2 regions of the Paenibacillus konkukensis genome follow, and region 1 is predicted to be linked to the other one. Evidence: a T-box and tRNA genes for the amino acid it is inferred to sense, from the RefSeq annotation. Region 1 holds a T-box; the other holds one or more tRNA genes.
What was found. The T-box of region 1 lies ahead of trpS (tryptophan--tRNA ligase). A T-box ahead of a tRNA ligase gene usually reads a tRNA of that ligase, here a tRNA-Trp.

Region 1 (6,246 bases):
AAATTGCCCGAAGCGGCATCGGCGGTTCCTCCGGGTGCGTTAGTTGCGGCATTTCCCGGCTGCTGTGCCGGTGTGTTTGGCGCCGCAGCGCCGCCTGCGGGCGGATTTTGCCCTGTCTGCGGCGGAGAAGAGGGGACAGCGGCCGTAGCGTCCTTGCGTACGGAGCCTGCGCTGTTCAGGTTCATTCCCTTCTTGGCGGCGAGGCTGCTGCCCATCGACGTATCCGGGAGCAGAAACCCAAGCAGCAGCGGAATGGCGAATAAGCCGTAAATGACGGCATTTTTGAGCACGGACCGCGAAGGGGTATGATCATGGTCGCAATCGCATGAGGCTGCGCTCCCCCACATGGAACGGATGGCCAAATACACTTGATACACCGCTATGGCGTAGAAGCCGATCGCCGACCACTTGACATAATCGACCATCCGGGGAGCGATGTAGAACAGGATATTGTCCGTTTTGATCAAATAAGCGATGTATACCGCGAATCCGAACAAAATGGCGGATTTAATAAATTGATGAAGGCCCAGTAATCGCGGACTCACAGACGGCACGCTCCTTTAAGTGAGAAATAAACGCTCGAACAGCAGGGAACATACGAAAACGACAACGACGATCAGTACGGACAGCGCGGCGACGAACCGCGTCTTGAAGGCGGACAGCAGCATCAGCAGGCTTTTGATGTCCAGCATCGGACCGAAGACGAGGAACGTCAGCAGCGATCCGGTCGAGAACGTCGAGGCGAACGAAGAAGCCACGAACGCGTCCGAGGTAGAGCATAAGGACAAAATAAAAGCGAAGGCCATCATGAACAGATGCGATTGAATTTCCCCTTGCCCGATGGATACGAGGCTGTCCCGGGAAATGACCGTCTGCAGAGCCGCTGTGATGAGCGCGCCGAACATTAAGTATTTGCCCATCTCGAAAAATTCGTCGGAAGCGTGGCCGAGCACGCCCAAGATGCGCCCCGTAAATCCGGTATGCCCTCCGTGCGAATGATCGTGATTATGACCGGCGTGATCATGAGCGTCGTGATGTAGATGAGAATGTTCATGATGCGAGTGCGCATGGTCATGCGAATGGCTATGTCCTTGAGGCTGATGCCTTTGCTGAACAGGCAAATGTCCGCGGTGGCTCTGGCCTGCATGGCGATGAACCTGCCCGTGGTCATGACCGTGGGAATGCGTATGTAGATGGTCCCGAGCGCTCGGAACGACCGGGATGGATGCGCCGCGCAGCGGGTTCGAGCGGACGAATTTATAGATGATTAAGCCGATGGCCAGCGCTACGATAAAGGCGAGTCCCATCCGGGAATAAGCGACTTCGGGACGGCTGCGGAAAGCCATGTAGGTCGAAGCGTAAACGACCGGGTTAATGATCGGTCCGACCAGGATAAAGACGACCGCCACGTAGACGGGCATGCCTTTGCGCAGCAGCCGCCGGATGACCGGGATCATGCCGCATTCGCACAGCGGAAAAATAATGCCGACTACGCAGGCGAACAGGATGCCGAGCAGCGGATTGCGCGGCACAAGACGGCGGATCGTCTGCTCGGACACGAACATCTGGAGCACGGCGGACACGAGTACACCCAGCAGCACAAAGGGAAATGCCTCCAGAATGATGCTCAGAAACAGCGTCTTGAAGCTCTGCATCGCCGGACTGCTTAGGAAGCTGAGGTCGAGCGGCTGCTTTTGGGTGTAGATGAGAAACAGCATGACAACGCAAATTAGGGTGAGCACATGGGTGCTCCAGCGCATGATGGATGTGTGCAATGGACATTTCTCCCTTTGTCTTAATTCGTAATAATTATCATTATATAATATGCGGGATAAGCCGTATATAGGACATGCAACGCAAGAAAAATTCCGCCGGGCGGGCGGATGCGGCGCCTTAAGGGAGATTTCGCAAAAAGTTGACATGGCCAAGCCGTTTGTTTATGATAAACAACAAGCAAGCTTTTCACATGAGTCACATTTCGATAGACAGCAAGCGATGACAGGAGCAAGTAGGCGGCATTACAGTCTTGCAGAGAGCCGGTGGGTGCTGTGAACCGGTAGACGGATGGCGTTGAATGGGTCCTTGAGCTGACGGCTGAACGATGCGCAAGTAAGCGGGGCAAGCGGCAGGCTTGTACGCTATCGGCGCGGTTAGGCCGGTCCGGGTACTCTCCGTTATAAGAGGTGAAGGCTTCGATTCCGATCCGGAACATATTCCGGCGAACGTCGAGGCAAATTAGGGTGGCACCACGGTCCTTTCGTCCCTTGCGGCGGAAGGGCCTTTTTGCGTGGGGAAAAGCAGCAGTATCCATCATATTTAGGAGGAATCACATCATGAAAAGAGTATTATCCGGCATGCAGCCGAGCGGACAATTGACCTTGGGCAATTACATCGGGGCGTTGAAAAACTTCGTAGCGCTTCAGCACACGCATGATTGTTATTTTATGGCGGTCGATCTGCACGCGATTACCGTCCCTCAGGACCCCGCGGCGCTGCGCGAGCAGAGCGAAGCGGTGGTGGCGCTGTACATTGCGGCCGGCATCGATCCCGCCAAATCGACCGTCTTCCTGCAGTCGCATGTGCGCCAGCACGCCGAGCTCGGCTGGATGCTGACGACGCTGACCTATATGGGCGAGCTGGAGCGGATGACCCAATTCAAGGATAAGGCGGCCGGCAAAGACTCGGTCGGGGCGGGTCTCTTCACGTATCCTTCCCTGATGGCCGCGGATATATTGCTGTACAACGCCGATCTGGTTCCGGTAGGAGACGACCAGAAGCAGCATTTGGAGCTGACGCGCGATTTGGCGCAGCGATTCAATCAGCGCTACGGCGACACGTTCACCGTTCCGGAAGGATATTTCCCGAAGGTGGGCGCGCGCATCATGTCGCTGGACGACGCTTCCAAGAAAATGAGCAAAAGCAGCGCGAACCAAGGCAGCTTCATCGCCATGCTCGATACGCCGGACGTTATCCGCAAAAAAATAAGCCGAGCCGTAACCGACTCGGGCCGTGAAGTGAGATTCGATCCCCAGAACAAGCCTGAGGTCAGTAATCTGATCAGCATCTACGCCCAATGCTCGGACAAGACGATCGCCGAAATCGAAGCGCAATACGAAGGTCTCGGATACGGACCGTTCAAGAAAGAGCTGGCCGAGCAGGTAGTAGCTGTTCTGGAGCCGGTTCAGCAGCGCTATCAGGAGATCCGTAAATCCGGAGAACTCTACGATATTTTGCGTCAAGGCGCCGACAAAGCGTCGCAGCAAGCGGAGAAAGTGCTCACCCAAGTGAAGGAAAGAATGGGCTTTATCGTTCTTTAACCGCCATTTCGCTTTCTCATCTTGGCTTTGACGACGAAGCCGAAGCCGATAAAACCAACGGACAATATCGTAAATAACAACACGAGCCAGACGTTTCCGAGACTGAGAGCGAGGCTGATGCAGGCCAGAAGCACGGTGCCGACGACAGCGAAGAAGAGGGCTAGTCCTTTGTTCATGCGGGTTGTACCGCCTTTCCGAAGAGTATTTGAAAATCGGTAAGATTTTTTCAAAATGTGTGAATAGTTTTTGGTGTACGTCACATAATAACTTTGCAAGCTTGCAAATACATCAAAGATATCATTCAGATTGAAAGGAGTGCTGATCATCATGGCACAAGGACAATCCGGCAACAGTAACACATTGGTAGTTCCACAAGCTTCCCAAGCTTTAGATCAATTGAAGTATGAGGTAGCTCAAGAGTTGGGTATTCAAATCCCACAAGACGGGTACTACGGTTACATGGCATCTCGTGACACGGGCGCGATCGGTGGTCACATCACTCGTCGTCTGGTCCAAATCGCTGAGCAATCGCTGGCAGGTCAATTCCGTTAATCGAGAATGGTCACAGACATAGAAGCTCAAGGAGTCACTCCTTGGGCTTTTTTGTTGTATAGGAAATGATGCGCAGCAAATTTCCTGTGGATATCCGGAGGCTCCCCCGAAAGTAATCCGGAGGAGGCGCTGGCCCCGCAACGATGAAAAAAAAGGGCCGCCTCCGCAGTCCGATCTTCCGTCTGTTCTGCTAACTCGCTTCGCATTCTACGTATTGACGCGCAGCTTCTTCTCCAGCCTGGAATCGCTCAGCCATCCGACGTATGAATCCAGCGGGTTCAGTTCCTTATCCAGCATGACTACCGCTACGAACGGATACTGCCTGCGGTGGCGGTATCTGACGTCGGCCCAGCGCACTTCATACCCCCATTCATGATGGCGGATATCGGCGCAGGCGAAGGAAGTGAAATATAAGAACGCCGCGATATCGCTATGCTTTTTGGACGCTTCCACCGCCGGATGCACGGCGCAGGACGTTTCGTCGACCCATTTGATCGTATTGTGGCGGTATTCGCCGAGCACGAAATGGCCGTTCTTTTTATGCTTGACGATTTGCCATACATATAGATGAAAAGTAGGGATCAGGTAGTACCGGTCGCCCTGCTCATATCGCGTATCCTTTTGGTACAGATGAGACTCCAAGTAATGATGATACCACGATCTCCAAATATAATACACTGCTAAGAACAGGTATAAAATGGGGAAAATGGTCGCCGGGTCCGCCAGATGGACGCACCATATAAAAATAGCGATAACGTGGGAAATAAAAATGACAGGGTCGAATATATGAATGATGTTCCACGAAACCCACTTTTCCGAAAAGGGTCTGAGCGCTTGCGTTCCGTAGGTGTTGAACAGGTCGATAAAGACGTGAAACGCTACCGCGATAAACACCCACATCGCCACATGCCAGACCGGCAGATTGGCGAAGCCGAGCATGAGCCCGAGCGTAATGAGCGCCGTCCAGATAAACAGAGCCGGCAGCGAATGGGACCGGCCGCGGTGGTTCTTAATGTACGTCGCGTTGTCCTTAAGACGCAGCAGCGTGTCCGCATCGGGAGCCTGCTGTCCGAGCACGGTTCCGATGAGCACGGCGGTAGCCACCGTAGGGTCTGAGGCTACGACGGGATCGACGTATGCGAGACCGGCCAGACCGAATCCGATCACTAGATGTGTTCCGCTGTCCATGATGTTTTTCCTCCTAAGAGCTTTCCGCAAGGAAAGCTTTCTTCGTAAGCATGTACTGAGCTTTCCGCAAGGAAAGCTTTCTTCGTAAGCATATGCTAAAGCTATAGTTATACGATTCGTAAGGCACGCCCGTTTTCATATGATTGTGAAAAGCAGGCGGGTAAGCATATTATTAGTGTATCATTTTCTACATTAAAATAAAGCAATGGGGGTCAAAAATATGTCCAAGGTATTTGTTGAATATCAAATCTTACCCGATTACAGGCCAAATTATTCAAAATGGTTGAAGGACGTGCGGGCGAATTATCCGGAAGTTGAATTTTATGAAGGGACGGACCAGCCGGGGGTTATTGTCGAAATTTGGAGCGGAATGACGGAGGAAGAATTTCGGGCGATGAAGCAGGTCAGAGCACGTTCGGAGCAAGACGCGGCGGCGCTGCCGGAGGGCGGTCGTTTTGCCGTGACGGCTTGGAGTGAGCTTGAACAATGGGTAAAAGGAGGCGCGGCCAAAGTCCATATATGGCAGTTTGAAAAAGTAAAATAGTCCATTTTTTGAAGCAAGTAAATCCATGGTAACTTCTATCCAATCGCGGTAATCTTATCAATAGCCTTATAACAAGATACGGCTATCGCTTGAGATGACGGCTTCCATACGGAAGCTCGCGGGGGGAAAACGGATGGAGAGGCAGAATATTTTTTGGAGTCACATTAAGAGGAACCGATGGGCGTACTTGATGGGATTTGCATTATTGTCCATATCCAGTATGCTTCAGCTGCTCATTCCGCTTTTGCTCGGCCAGTTTACCGACAAATTGCAAAGTTCGACCTTGACTTACAACGAGACGATAAAATTCGCTTTATGGATGTCTGTTGTCGGCCTTGGAATCGCGTTCTTTCGTTCGACCAGCCGAATTTATTTGTACAGGTTATCCAGAATGCTGGAAATGCGCGTCAGAGGGGAATTGTTTCACCATTGGGAGAAGCTGTCTGCCCAATATTTCAACAATCAGCGGATCGGCGATTTGATGTCGCATGCAATCAGCGACGTAGGCGTCATACGCGAGGTTACGATGCAGGGATACTTCAATATAATGGAGGCGGCCATGCTGATCGTCGTTTCCGTCATCGCCATGGTCAGCTCGGTCAATCCGCTTTTGACGCTCGTGACGATGCTGCCGCTGCCCTTGCT
Region 2 (6,246 bases), 320 kb from region 1:
CAGCAATATGGAGGACAGCGCCGCCGCCAGCAGGATAACAATCAGCTTGACTTTGATCGAGCGGCGGCTGAACCAGCTTCCCGCATTCATAGGCCTAACCCTTTGCGGTACTCGTTAGGAGTCACCAGCGCGACATGCTTGAATACGCGATTGAAATAGGGCAGCGTGGCGAAACCGACATCCTCGGCGATTTCATATACCTTTTTATCCGAAGTCCGAAGGAGCTCCATCGCTTTTTCAATGCGGATATAATTCAAATAGTTCACAAAGCTTTTGCCTGTATATTGTTTGAACAGCACTCCGAAATACGAAGGACTCAAATTGGAGTAATCCGCCATTTGTTTCAGCGTCAATTCGTCCTGCATATGCGCCCCCATATACTCGCAGGCGCGTTTGATGACCAATCTCATATTGTTCCCGGCAAACTGGGGGTAACGAAGCGTCCATTCGTGCAGCAGATCGTGAAATACGTGCCGCACCCGCTGTTCGTTCAAATCCTCCGGAAGTGAGGCATCCTGAAATTCCGGATGAATGATCTTGATATATTCCGTGAGCTTCCCCATAAAAATGCGAAGATAACTGGTTTGGGAGCCCTGATCCAGCGAACGTCCGCCCAGAATCGCATGCAATATCCGGTCGGTCTGTTCAAACAGCCCGATCGGCTCGAATTCATGCAACCGGTCGATGAACCGCTGAATGTCGCGCAATATTTGATTCGGCTCTATGCACGTTTCCAGCCTGCCGACAGAACGAGACAGCGCGGAGTGAAGCTCGACCTCCGAGATGGGCTTCAGTAAATATTCGGATACATGCAGCCGGATCGCATTTTGCGCATAAGAGAATCGGTCATGCCCGCTGATAATGATAGTCACCACCGGCAGCCGCTGATTGCGAATCCGGTGAATCAGCTCCAGACCATCCTGATCCGGCAGCTGAATATCGGTGATGACCACCGTCGGCCATAGCTCCTGCATCAGGCGCCAGCCTTCTTCACAGCTTGCGGCCTCCCCCGTAACCTTGAATCCGTCCAGCTGATGCACCATTTCCACAAGCGCATCCCTAATCAGCAGTTCGTCTTCCACGACAAGCACATGATACACTGTAATCCCCCCAATACCGCGCAGGGTGCTAAGCTATCCCTTGACCGAACCCATCATCATGCCTTTGCTGAAATATTTTTGCATGAACGGATACACCATAAGCAGAGGCAAGGCCGTCAGCAGAATAGCTGCATGCGGTACGGCGGGGGTATAGCTGTACCCGGTATCCGTAACAACGAGCCCCAGCTCGGAGGAGTTCACGATCAGGATTTGGCGAAGAAACACCTGGAGCGGATATAAATTGGCATCATTCAAATACAAAATCGCTTGAAAGTAAGTATTCCAATTAGCCACCGTATAAAATAACGTAAAAGTGATTAGCACCGGCAGCGAAACCGGAAGGATGATCCGCCATAATATTTTAAATTCCCCGCAGCCGTCGATCCGGGCCGACTCTTTGATTTCGACGGGCAAAGTCTGAAAATAGCTGCGCATCACAATCAGGTTAAAGGGAGCGATCGCTCCCGCAAGCCATATGGACCAATACGAATTGATCAGTCCGAGCCCATGGATCACCAGGTAAGTTGGAATCATTCCGCCCTGAAATAGCATTGAGAACAGCACGATGACATTGACGGCCGCCCTGCCCTTTACCCCCGGATGAGAAAGCCCGTAAGCCATAAGCGTCGACAGCGCCATATTGATGAGCGTTCCTACTGCGGTAATGTAAATAGCATTATAGAAAGCGCGCGTAAATTGGGCGTTGTCCAGCAAAAACCTGTATGCTTCCAGCGTCCATTCCTCAGGCCATAGAACAACGCCTTTCAGCAGCAGCTCCTTGCTCGACGCAAAAGAACTGGACAAAGTAAACAGCAACGGGAAGACGACGGTCGCCGCCAAACCGATGAGGATGACGGTCACGCAAGTATTGAAGACATTATCCTTAAAAGACTGTCCCGCTTTCATCCGCTAGATCACCCCTTCCTCGCCGAATTTGCGCGCCAGCTTGTTGGCAGTCAGCACCAGCGTAAGACCGACAATCGATTTAAACATGCCGACGACCGCCGAGTAGCTGTAATCCCGCTGAAGTATGCCGGTACGATACACATACGTATCGAATACGTCGGATACGCCCACATTGAGCGGATTTTGCAGCAAGAAAATATGCTCGAACCCGATATCCATAAAATGACCCAGTCTTAAAATGAACAGCACGATAACGACATAGCGAATGCCCGGCAGCGTAATATGCCATATTTGCCGAAACCGCCCCGCACCGTCCACCTTGGCCGCCTCATACAACGACGGATCGATGGAGGCCATCGTGGCCAAATATAAAATCGATCCCCATCCCGCACCCTGCCACATATTTTGCAGCAGCCACATCGGACGCAGCCACTCCGATTTCGTAAACAGCTCGATTTTACCGAAGCCGGCCGACACCAGCCATTGATTGATAATTCCGTCTTGTGAAGAGAACAGAGTCATCGTCATGGACACGATAACGACCCAGGAAATAAAATGCGGTCCGTACATGATGGTCTGTACGGTGTTCCGAATCGTTTTCAGTCTGGATTCGTTCAATAGCAAAGCGAGGATGATAGGAGCCGGGAAAAAAAACAGGATATCCAAACAAGCGAAAGCAAATGTATTTGTAAGCAGTAACGGAAAATCCGGTTCGGTAAATAACCTGTTGAAATTATCCATACCGACCCATGGACTGCTCCACATGCCGGAAAACGGATCATAGCGCTGAAACGAAATAAGTAATCCAAGCATGGGCACATACTTAAAGATCAGGAAATAAACCAATCCCGGCAAAATCATGACATAAAACGGAAGATGGGCTGCGATCCGCGCTTTTTTTAGACCCTGCCCGACGGATGCAGCTGCTGCTTGAGCACCTCTCATAATGACCTCCAATGTATAAACGGCATTTGAACTCATTATAGAGGCTCATCCTGTGAATTGCGTTCCCCAATATATCGATTTCTTAACTGATTTCACTTTGTTATCGATGATCGGCAGACCCTAGTATAAGTTCGAGGAAACGCTTTCATAAAACTATCATACATTACGACTCCAGCGGGTTTGAATACAATTGCCAGCCGGAAAAGTGAGTATTTCGGACACATAGCGGATTTAAGATCGACTGGGGATTTTCGTATAAAATACAAAAAAGCATGAATCTTAAAGATTCATGCTTTTTTGTATGCCGGTGAAGGGACTCGAACCCCCACGGTTTCCCTCACGATTTTGAGTCGCGCGCGTCTGCCAATTCCGCCACACCGGCAAGTATGGCGTGCCCTAAGAGATTCGAACTCCTGACCTTTTGATTCGTAGTCAAACGCTCTATCCAGCTGAGCTAAGGGCACATAATTATGAAGTTTTACTTGGTGCCGAAGACCAGACTTGAACTGGTACGGTAGTCACCTACCGCAGGATTTTAAGTCCTGTGCGTCTGCCGATTCCGCCACTCCGGCGTAAAAAAATGGAGGCGCCACCCAGACTCGAACTGGGGGTAAAGCTTTTGCAGAGCTCTGCCTTACCACTTGGCTATGGCGCCAGGTAACATATGGAGCGGAAGACGGGAATCGAACCCGCGACCCTCGCCTTGGCAAGGCGATGCTCTACCGCTGAGCCACTTCCGCATAAAATAAACTGGGGATCTAGGATTCGAACCTAGGCATGACGGAGTCAAAGTCCGTTGCCTTACCGCTTGGCTAATCCCCAATATAAACATGGGGCGATCGATGGGACTTGAACCCACGAATGCCGGAGCCACAATCCGGTGCGTTAACCCCTTCGCCACGACCGCCACAGCTATAATAAAAAAATTGGCAGGGGCAGCAGGAATCGAACCCACACCAAAGGTTTTGGAGACCTTTGTTCTACCTTTAAACTATGCCCCTATAATATGGTGGAGGCTGATGGATTCGAACCACCGAACTCGTCAGAGAACAGATTTACAGTCTGCTGCGTTTGGCCACTTCGCTAAGCCTCCATATTATGTTGTAATCAATGGTGCCGTCGAGAGGACTTGAACCCCCAACCTACTGATTACAAGTCAGTTGCTCTACCAATTGAGCTACAACGGCGTAACACATTGTGTAGTACATGGTGGCTCGGGACGGAATCGAACCGCCGACACGAGGATTTTCAGTCCTCTGCTCTACCGACTGAGCTACCGAGCCTTACTATACATTCGCTTCTGACTTAAATGGCGGAGCCGACGGGATTCGAACCCGCGGTCTCCTGCGTGACAGGCAGGCATGTTAGGCCTCTACACCACGGCTCCACACTATAAAAGATAAATTGGTTGCGGGGGCAGGATTTGAACCTGCGGCCTTCGGGTTATGAGCCCGACGAGCTACCGGGCTGCTCCACCCCGCGTCGTTGAAGTTTATATGGTGGAGGCTGAGGGGATCGAACCCCCGACCCTCTGCTTGTAAGGCAGATGCTCTCCCAGCTGAGCTAAGCCTCCATATAACCATTATAACATAAATGGTGACCCGTAGGGGATTCGAACCCCTGTTACCTCCGTGAAAGGGAGGTGTCTTAACCCCTTGACCAACGGGCCTTACTGCTACGGAGAGAGAGGGATTCGAACCCTCGAGACGCTTGTGACGCCTACACGATTTCCAATCGTGCTCCTTCGGCCAACTCGGACACCTCTCCATATGGCTCCCCGAACAGGACTCGAACCTGTGACAACTCGATTAACAGTCGAGTGCTCTACCAACTGAGCTATCAGGGAATGTACCGCTTGGCGACGTTCTACTCTCCCAGAACCCTTCGGTTCAAGTACCATCGACGCTGGAGGGCTTAACGGTCGTGTTCGAGATGGGAACGCGTGGTTCCCCTCCGCCATCATCACCAAACGGTATGACTTGTTCAAGGCTTGCGCCTTGAAAACTAGATACGAAACTCGTGCGCGTTTGTGAGCAATGGTTATTTGTTCTTCCCGGTTTGTTTCCGGGCCCCGAGAAAGTATTTGGAGTCAGCTTCGAAGCTACTCTTCACTTTCTTGGGAACTAGGTTAAGCCCTCGACCGATTAGTATTCGTCAGCTCCACACGTTGCCGTGCTTCCACCCCGAACCTATCTACCTCGTCGTCTTCAAGGGGTCTTACTTACTGGGAAATCTCATCTTGAGGGGGGCTTCACGCTTAGATGCTTTCAGCGCTTATCCCGTCCGTACGTAGCTATCCAGCCATGCTCCTGGCGGAACAACTGGTACACCAGCGGTACGTCCATCCCGGTCCTCTCGTACTAAGGACAGCTCCTCTCAAATTTCCTACGCCCACGACAGATAGGGACCGAACTGTCTCACGACGTTCTGAACCCAGCTCGCGTACCGCTTTAATGGGCGAACAGCCCAACCCTTGGGACCTACTTCAGCCCCAGGATGCGATGAGCCGACATCGAGGTGCCAAACCTCCCCGTCGATGTGGACTCTTGGGGGAGATAAGCCTGTTATCCCCAGGGTAGCTTTTATCCGTTGAGCGATGGCCCTTCCATTCGGTACCACCGGATCACTAAGCCCGACTTTCGTCCCTGCTCGACCTGTTTGTCTCGCAGTCAAGCTCCCTTCTGCCTTTGCACTCTTCGAATGATTTCCAACCATTCTGAGGGAACCTTGGGGCGCCTCCGTTACGCTTTAGGAGGCGACCGCCCCAGTCAAACTGCCCACCTGACACTGTCCCCATACCGGTTCACGGTACCAGGTTAGAACTCCGATACGATCAGGGTGGTATCCCAACGTCGCCTCCACACAAGCTGGCGCTCATGCTTCTCAGGCTCCCACCTATCCTGTACAGATCGTACCAAAGTCCAATATCAAGCTGCAGTAAAGCTCCATGGGGTCTTTCCGTCTTGTCGCGGGTAACCTGCATCTTCACAGGTATTAAAATTTCACCGGATCTCTCGTTGAGACAGCGCCCAAGTCGTTACGCCATTCGTGCGGGTCAGAATTTACCTGACAAGGAATTTCGCTACCTTAGGACCGTTATAGTTACGGCCGCCGTTTACTGGGGCTTCGGTTCATAGCTTCGGGTTACCCCTAACCACTCCCCTTAACCTTCCAGCACCGGGCAGGCGTCAGCCCGTATACTTCGCCTTGCGGCTTCGCACAGACCTGTGTTTTTGCTAAACAGTCGCTTGGGCCTTTTCACTGCGGCCCCCTCGGGCTATTCACCCTACCGAGG

Region 2: it encodes a tRNA-Trp, which carries the amino acid that the T-box ahead of trpS (tryptophan--tRNA ligase) is inferred to sense. The anticodon was not compared.

What each region holds. Positions count from the first base shown of each region.
Region 1 covers NZ_CP027059.1:2,981,710-2,987,955, reverse strand. Annotated here, with positions in the region: gene SK3146_RS12765 (TIGR03943 family putative permease subunit) at 1-545, opposite strand, end outside; gene SK3146_RS12760 (permease) at 561-1,760, opposite strand; T-box leader at 1,987-2,268, shown strand; gene trpS (tryptophan--tRNA ligase) at 2,334-3,317, shown strand; gene SK3146_RS12750 (DUF5325 family protein) at 3,314-3,493, opposite strand; gene SK3146_RS12745 (alpha/beta-type small acid-soluble spore protein) at 3,645-3,869, shown strand; gene SK3146_RS12740 (metal-dependent hydrolase) at 4,077-5,057, opposite strand; gene SK3146_RS12735 (hypothetical protein) at 5,278-5,601, shown strand; gene SK3146_RS12730 (ABC transporter ATP-binding protein) at 5,792-6,246, shown strand, end outside.
Region 2 covers NZ_CP027059.1:3,302,973-3,309,218, forward strand. Annotated here, with positions in the region: gene SK3146_RS14080 (sensor histidine kinase) at 1-90, opposite strand, end outside; gene SK3146_RS14085 (response regulator) at 87-1,100, opposite strand; gene SK3146_RS14090 (carbohydrate ABC transporter permease) at 1,134-2,006, opposite strand; gene SK3146_RS14095 (ABC transporter permease) at 2,010-2,951, opposite strand; tRNA gene SK3146_RS14100 (tRNA-Leu) at 3,254-3,333, opposite strand; tRNA gene SK3146_RS14105 (tRNA-Arg) at 3,339-3,415, opposite strand; tRNA gene SK3146_RS14110 (tRNA-Leu) at 3,435-3,523, opposite strand; tRNA gene SK3146_RS14115 (tRNA-Cys) at 3,533-3,606, opposite strand; tRNA gene SK3146_RS14120 (tRNA-Gly) at 3,617-3,691, opposite strand; tRNA gene SK3146_RS14125 (tRNA-Gln) at 3,702-3,773, opposite strand; tRNA gene SK3146_RS14130 (tRNA-His) at 3,783-3,858, opposite strand; tRNA gene SK3146_RS14135 (tRNA-Trp) at 3,879-3,952, opposite strand; tRNA gene SK3146_RS14140 (tRNA-Tyr) at 3,959-4,044, opposite strand; tRNA gene SK3146_RS14145 (tRNA-Thr) at 4,063-4,138, opposite strand; tRNA gene SK3146_RS14150 (tRNA-Phe) at 4,159-4,234, opposite strand; tRNA gene SK3146_RS14155 (tRNA-Asp) at 4,262-4,338, opposite strand; tRNA gene SK3146_RS14160 (tRNA-Met) at 4,357-4,433, opposite strand; tRNA gene SK3146_RS14165 (tRNA-Val) at 4,449-4,524, opposite strand; tRNA gene SK3146_RS14170 (tRNA-Glu) at 4,546-4,620, opposite strand; tRNA gene SK3146_RS14175 (tRNA-Ser) at 4,630-4,718, opposite strand; tRNA gene SK3146_RS14180 (tRNA-Asn) at 4,722-4,797, opposite strand; rRNA gene rrf (5S ribosomal RNA) at 4,805-4,921, opposite strand; rRNA gene SK3146_RS14190 (23S ribosomal RNA) at 5,076-6,246, opposite strand, start outside.